2 regions of the Terriglobus albidus genome follow, and region 2 is predicted to be linked to the other one. Evidence: riboswitches for the same ligand, from Rfam matches in the RefSeq annotation. Region 2 holds a riboswitch; the other holds the start of a gene.
The links. A riboswitch is a leader RNA that binds a small molecule or an ion and turns the genes downstream of it on or off. The one in region 2 is predicted to bind cobalamin.
Positions count from the first base shown of each region.

Region 1: another riboswitch for cobalamin. It lies ahead of FTW19_RS18075 (TonB-dependent receptor); the one in region 2 lies ahead of FTW19_RS25275 (ribonucleoside-diphosphate reductase subunit alpha).

Region 1 is NZ_CP042806.1:4,538,397-4,541,807, forward strand. It holds gene FTW19_RS18075 (TonB-dependent receptor) at 1-1,500, opposite strand, end outside; cobalamin riboswitch at 1,528-1,740, opposite strand; gene FTW19_RS18080 (copper homeostasis protein CutC) at 1,852-2,598, opposite strand; gene FTW19_RS18085 (SIS domain-containing protein) at 2,688-3,411, opposite strand, start outside.
Region 2 is NZ_CP042806.1:6,317,500-6,320,910, reverse strand. It holds gene FTW19_RS25275 (ribonucleoside-diphosphate reductase subunit alpha) at 1-1,802, opposite strand, end outside; adenosylcobalamin-variant (AdoCbl-variant) riboswitch at 1,935-2,011, opposite strand; gene FTW19_RS25270 (transaldolase) at 2,179-3,171, shown strand; gene FTW19_RS25265 (GNAT family N-acetyltransferase) at 3,395-3,411, opposite strand, start outside.

The DNA of each region.
Region 1 (3,411 bases), 1.8 Mb from region 2:
CAGGCCGAAGAGCGCGTTCTTCTCAATCTCTCCACCGAGGGAGTAGAAGACACGGCTGGCAAAGTCACCCTGCATCTGCAGGGTATAGCCATAGTTGCCACGATCCCCCTTATTGAACGTGCCATAGGCTGAATTCTTGTAGATGCCGCGCTCGTCCTCATAGCGGAAAGCGCCCAGGACCGCCAGATGCTGCGAGAAGCGATAGTCGGTCTGATAGTAGAGCTGGTCGCGGTTACTCACCTGGTCAGAACGCGTGGGATAGGCAAGGCCGAAATCCATCGCCGCCTGGCCGCTTACCGAAAATCCATTCGCTCCGGTGATCGTCACCGGACGACCGTAGTAGGTCGTAAAGCCGAAGCTCGTAATCGGAGTGCCGACCGGAGAGAACTGGAACAACTGTTCCCGCTTGCGCGTGACACCATAGCGCACCAGGTTGTGCCATGCGCTGGTTGCCTGAAAATCCAGAGCTGCACCGGAGATCAGAATCTGGTCAGCCTGCTTGGCGTTATCGGAGATGCCGTAGAAATCATGCGCATTCGGCACACCCACCGCGGCATCGGTATTGCGCAGGGTAAAGCGCAAAGAGGTCTTCGCATTGAGCGCAAAGCCGAGGTTCGCCGCAGAGGTCGCATTGTGATAGCGGTTCCCGGGAAGAGCATTCGAAGAATCTACGCGCGAAAAACCGAGCAGGTAATCGAGCTTACGTGCGGAGCCGCTCAGATCTCCCTCATTCCGCCAGGTATGAAAGTTTCCGGCGTCTCCGGTGTATCGCAGGACAGGATGAATCGTCGTTCCCTGCTGCGTAACCAGACGCACGGCGCTCGCCGTCGCACCGGACCCAACCGTTACGCTGTCCGGACCACGATGGACTTCGATAGTATCCAGTGCAAAACTCGCCAGGTTGCCGTAATCGAAACGGCCTCCCATATCTTCAGCCGGGATACCGTCGATGGTGACACGGTTGCCATCCGACTGGCCGCCTCGCACGAACTGTGAGGTCTGGCCGCCCATCTGTCCGCTCTGAACGATCTGCACTCCGGGCATCAGACGAAGCTCTTCACTGACGCCATAGCGAGGCCACAGAGCATCCGGCTGAATCAGGCTCACCGAAGAACTGGTCTGGGAAAGCGTTGTCGGCAGACCAGTGGCGGTCACCGTGATCTCATCCTTGCGCTCATCGAGACGCAGCGTGACATCCTGCTGTACGAGGTCCAGCCGTCCGCCGTAAAAGCTGCGTGATGGTGTCGTCGCAAAACCCTGGCTGGAGGTCAGCAGCAGAAAGCGCCCGCCCTCAGAGCTGCGCAGCTCATATTCGCCTTCAGGTCCGCTCACACCGGTGGCGACGACACTATTGCCAAGCAGAAGCTGCAGCCGTGCACCACTCACGCCGGCGCCCAATTGATTGGTTACGCGCCCGCGAACAACGACGGCATGTGCCGCGGAAGCAGATAACAGTATGGCTAGAATGGCCGCTCGCAGACGGCCTGCAGGAATACTCATAAGACTCCTCCGTTCCCCCTCGGAACGTTGGCTGGTCACAGTGAAACCGGTCTCCTGACTTTACGCATTCCAGCAGAAAGATTGGGCGTTCCCTTCCCGTCCCTGAAGAACAGTGAGAAATGGCCGGCTGCTGATCGCCCCTCCTGAAGTGATGCTCCAAGGAGTGACGTGCGCTTACAGTTGCGGGGCAGTGGCGGAATCTCACCGCGCTTCCCGAACATTTCACCGCGTCGATTCTCTTAAAACGCAGGGTCAGGGCATGTCTCGCAATTCCCTGATGTCAGGAATTTGTGGAAACATGTGTACCCCACGAAGATCACTCGGCACAGTTGCTCGCGTGTATTGCAGATTCTACACGGCAGGCTGCCGCTCAATTGTCAGTAAATGTTTGACGCGCGCCACATCGTCCCGCGAAGTAATCCGCACCAGCTCACGTTCTTCGTCTCCCATGGCCAGCCTGCTGCCGGCTATGGCCTCGCCGCGGAAGGATCCATGCAGCCAGTCGACACCGGTCGCATCCCAAAGCTGCCTGGCGTTGCGTACTGTCACGCCGGCGCCACCCATAATCCGAATACGCCCTGTGGCTTGCCGCACCAGCGAAGAGACCATCTGCTGGCCATGCTCCAGGGAGTCGTCTCCGCCCGAGGTCAACACCTCGTCCACACCACACTGGATCAGATCTTCAAGAGCTTCTTCCAGATCTGCCGCAACATCGAAGGCTCGGTGAAAGACCACCTTCATCGGCCGGGCCCGCTCCACCAGCTCTAGCGTGCGCTTTACGTCGATTGTATGGTTCTTCATCAGGACGCCGAAGACGACACCATGAGCACCGACCTCTTTGCAGCCTTCAATGTCCATCCGCATCACTGTCAGCTCTTCCTCGGTATAGAGGAAGTCGCCGGCGCGCGGACGGATCATCACATGCACCGGCACTTCACTTACCTGCAGCGCGGCGCCGATAAAGCCGATACTGGGAGTGAGTCCGCCGTCGGCGAGAGCCGAACACAGCTCAATCCGATCGGCGCCTCCTTCAAGAGCGGCGTTCAGCGACGTTGTGGAGTCCACGGCAACTTCAAGCCGTACAGGACGAGACTGCATCAGCGGACCATCTCCCATATGTACTTCTGAGCGACCAGAAGAGCACAGCCGTACTTATACCTGCAAGCACAAACCATGCCTGCAGGAACCTACTCAACTACCACTGACTTCACGAGGTTGCGCGGCTTATCCACGTCAATTCCGCGTCCAATGGCCATGAAATAGGCGAAGAGTTGTAGCGGCACAACCTCAAGGATCGGCAGAAGATGCTCGGGCGCTGCCGGCACCTCCACAATGGCGTCAGCCAACGCCGCCGCCTGGACGTCTCCCTCATTGGCGATCGCCAGAATCGGAGCTCCCTGCGCACGCATATCCTGCATCAACTGCATCACCTTCTCGTAACGCAGCACGCTCTCGGCGTCGTTGTGGTCGACGGTCGCCAGCATCACCAGCGGAGTCTTGCTGCCTACCAGGGCATTGGGTCCGTGCTTCAGCTCTCCGCTGGGATAGCCCTCGGCATGGATGTAGCTGCTCTCTTTCAGCTTCAGAGCGCCTTCACGGGCAATCGCATAGTGAACACCGCGGCCAAGGAAGAGAAACGTCTCCGCTGCCTGCAGACGGCCCGCCGCTACGGCAACCACCTGTTGCCAGCGCGGAAGCCATGCACGCATCTGAATAATGATCTGCGGCACAACCTTCTCCAGCCCGATAGCCGGCAAACCCCGCTGCGCAGCCGCCTGCTCCGCCAATACTGCCAGCAGCAGAAGCTGCGTGGTAAAGCTCTTAGTCGCCGGAATCGCCTTCTCTACGCCCGCCTGCGTGGTCAGCGCGACATCGGCCTCGCGCGCCATGGACGAGGTGGCGACATTGGTA
Region 2 (3,411 bases):
TCAGGAACGATGTTCCAGAGATCGAACTGCAGCTTGCCCTCGGCCAGACGGCTCTGTGCGAAGGCTTCGTGAGCGCCGAAACGCTCAGCGAGCTGATTGCTGGCTACCAGAGCGTGATAGTAGATCTCTTCCTGAATCTTGCGCGAGAGCTCACGAGCCTCGCGCGAGTCGAAGGCGATCTTCATCTGGAAGAAGACATCCTGCAGCCCCATCAGGCCCAGGCCTACCGGACGCCACTTGGCGTTGGACTTCGCTGCGGGTTCGACCGGGTAGTAGTTGATGTCGATCACGCGGTCGAGCATCGGTACAGCGATACGAACCGTCTCGGCCAGCTTGGCAAAGTCGAACTTGCTTTCTGGAGTGAGATACAGGGCCAGGTTGATGGAACCCAGGTTGCAGACTGCGGTCTCGTCTTTGCTGCTCACCTCGGTGATCTCGGTGCACAGGTTCGAGAGATGGACGGTGTTGCCGGGAGCGCCGGTCTGGTTGCACTTCACATTGCAGGCATCCTTGAAGGTCATCCAGCCATTGCCGGTCTCCGCCAGCGTGCGCATCATGCGGGCGTAGAGATCGCGGGCCTTCACCTGGCGCGCATACTTCTTGTCTGCCTCAGCCTGCTCATACGAAGCCTTGAAGGCATCGCCGAAGAGATCAGGTAGATGCGGAACATCCTTCGGGTCGAAGAGTGACCACATGCCGTCGGCATCCACGCGTTCCATGAAGAGGTCGGGGATCCAGTTGGCGAGGTTCAGGTTGTAGGTGCGGCGGGCGTGATCGCCGGTGTTGTCGCGCAGCTCCAGGAACTGTTCGATGTCGGCGTGCCAGGGCTCGAGGTAGACGCAGCAGGCGCCCTTACGCTTGCCACCCTGGTTGACCGCGGCAACTGAGGAGTCCAGGGTGCGCAGCCACGGCACAATGCCATTGCTCAGGCCGTTGGTGGCGCGGATCAGAGAGCCTTCGCTGCGGACGCGGTGGAAGGCAAGGCCGATGCCGCCGGAGAACTTCGAGAGCATCGCCACCGACTTATACGCGTCGTAGATCGACTCCAGCGAGTCTGAAGGAGAGTCGTGCAGGTAGCAGCTCGACATCTGCGCATGCTTGGTGCCGGAGTTGAAAAGCGTCGGTGAAGAGGGCATGTACTCGTGCGAGGCGATCAGGCGATAGAACTCGATCGCCTCGGCCGGTGTGCCGGCCAGGCCGCAAGAGACGCGGAGGAAGAAGTACTGCGGCGTCTCGATCACGCTCCGCGAGATGGGGTCGCGCAGCAGATAGCGGTCATATACGGTGCGCAGGCCGAAGTATTCGAAACGGTCGCTGAACTCATCGTCGATGGCGTGATTCAGCTTGCGGGCATGCGTATTCACAAACTCGGCAACCGCCTTGTTCACTACACCCTCGGCGTTTCCATAAGCAATGGACTGCGAGAACGAGTGCAGGTTCTGGTTGGCCACCTCTTTGTGAATGGTGGCCAGCAGCAGGCGCGCCGCCAGGCGTGAGTATTGCGGCTCCTCGGCGATCAGCGCCGCGGCGGTGTCGATGGAAATCTTGTCCAGTTCCCGGGTGGTTGCACCGTCGTACAGGCCGCCGATGGTCTTCGATGCGACACGGATCGCATCGACTCCATTCAGGCCCTGGGCGCAGCGCTGTACCGCACGCACGATCTTATTGACGTCGACCGGCTCCAGCGAGCCGTTGCGCTTGCGCACATGCATGACCGCGGTTTCCGAGGCAGGCGCGGGAAAACCCGGATGTACATCATGCAGTGAGGTCTGCGAAATGGGATGGGTGGAGAGGGTGGCCATCGCTCATGAGCTCCTTGTCACCGGCCTCTGCGGTCGTGGCGGGAGAGGAGGGCTTCCAGGGTGCGAGCGCAAAAAAGGCACCTGAGCCGCTGACCACGCCATTCCCTCCGCGGGGACGATGATTGCGTATTCCTCACGGCAGGTGCTCGGACTTTAACCGTTGCGGGACAGTGCCGGGTTTCCACCGGTCTTTCCCTGCACATCGTGAAGTTCCTCCACAGTAGCTTGCGATCCATTAGAAAGCAACCCAAGATATTGCGGTCGATGTGGAAATGTGGGCGGGGCTATGGATTCCAGCGGGGAGCGATGTATTGGTAGGACCACAACAGCTGTTCCTCTGGAAGGTGTAGTCTTAAAGTGCGAGGAGAACTTTCCAATGGCGACCCTTTTGGAGCAGCTCAAGCAGTACACAACCGTCGTAGCCGACACCGGCGATATGCAGTCGATGGAGAAATTTAAGCCGACTGACGCCACCACCAACCCGTCCCTGATCACCGCCGCGGCGATCATGCCCGCCTATTCGCACATCGTGGACGAAGTGCTGAAGAAAGCCAAGCAGAAGGCCGGCGCCAACGCCGACGATAAGGCGATTGCCGCCGAAGCCTTCAAGACGCTGGCCGTCGCCTTCGGCAAGAAGATTCTTGAGATCGTTCCCGGCCGCGTGTCGACCGAGGTGGACGCTCGCCTCTCCTACGACAAAGAGAAGACGATCGCTGTCGCTCACGACATCATCAAGCAGTATGAAGATGCCGGCATCAGCCGCAAGCGCATCCTGATCAAGATTGCCTCGACCTGGGAAGGTATCAAAGCCGCTGAGGAGCTGGAGAAGGAAGGCATCCACTGCAACCTGACGCTGCTCTTCGGTCTCCACCAGGCCATTGCCTGCGCCGAAGCGAAGGTCACGCTGATCTCCCCGTTTGTCGGCCGCATCCTCGACTGGTACAAGAAGGACACCGGTAAGGACTACACCGGCGCCGATGACCCCGGCGTGCAGTCAGTTACCCGCATCTACAACTACTACAAGAAGTTCGGTTACAAGACCCAGGTGATGGGCGCCAGCTTCCGCAACATCGGCGAGATCATTGAGCTGGCCGGAAGCGACCTTCTGACCATCTCGCCCAAGCTGCTCGAAGAGCTGGACTCCAAGGACGCACCGCTCGAGAAGAAGCTGGATGCTGAGAAGGCCAAGGCGCAGGAGATCGAGAAGATCACGATCGATCAGGCTACCTTCGAGAAGATGCATGCCGAGGACCGCATGGCTCATGACAAGCTGAAGGAAGGCATCGAGGGCTTCTCCAAGGCGCTCGAGGAGCTGGAAGCTCTGCTCGAGAAGCGTCTCAAGGAGATCGCCGAGCCGGTCACAGCGTAAGCGTGATCAAGAACAGGAAACGCTCCCTTCGGGGAGCGTTTCGTTTTTAAGAACTACCACTAAACTGGGTGCCCCATCCATTGCGTAGCAATGGGTGGGAAATTCGAGCGTAGCTCGAATCGTATTGTTGCGGCTTTACCTACATCCCACCCATCGCGTTACACCCCAACGAACAAGTTCGTCGGGGACCCCGTACGCGATGGATGGGACACCCAGTTTTCGGTTAACCAATCGCCGGTG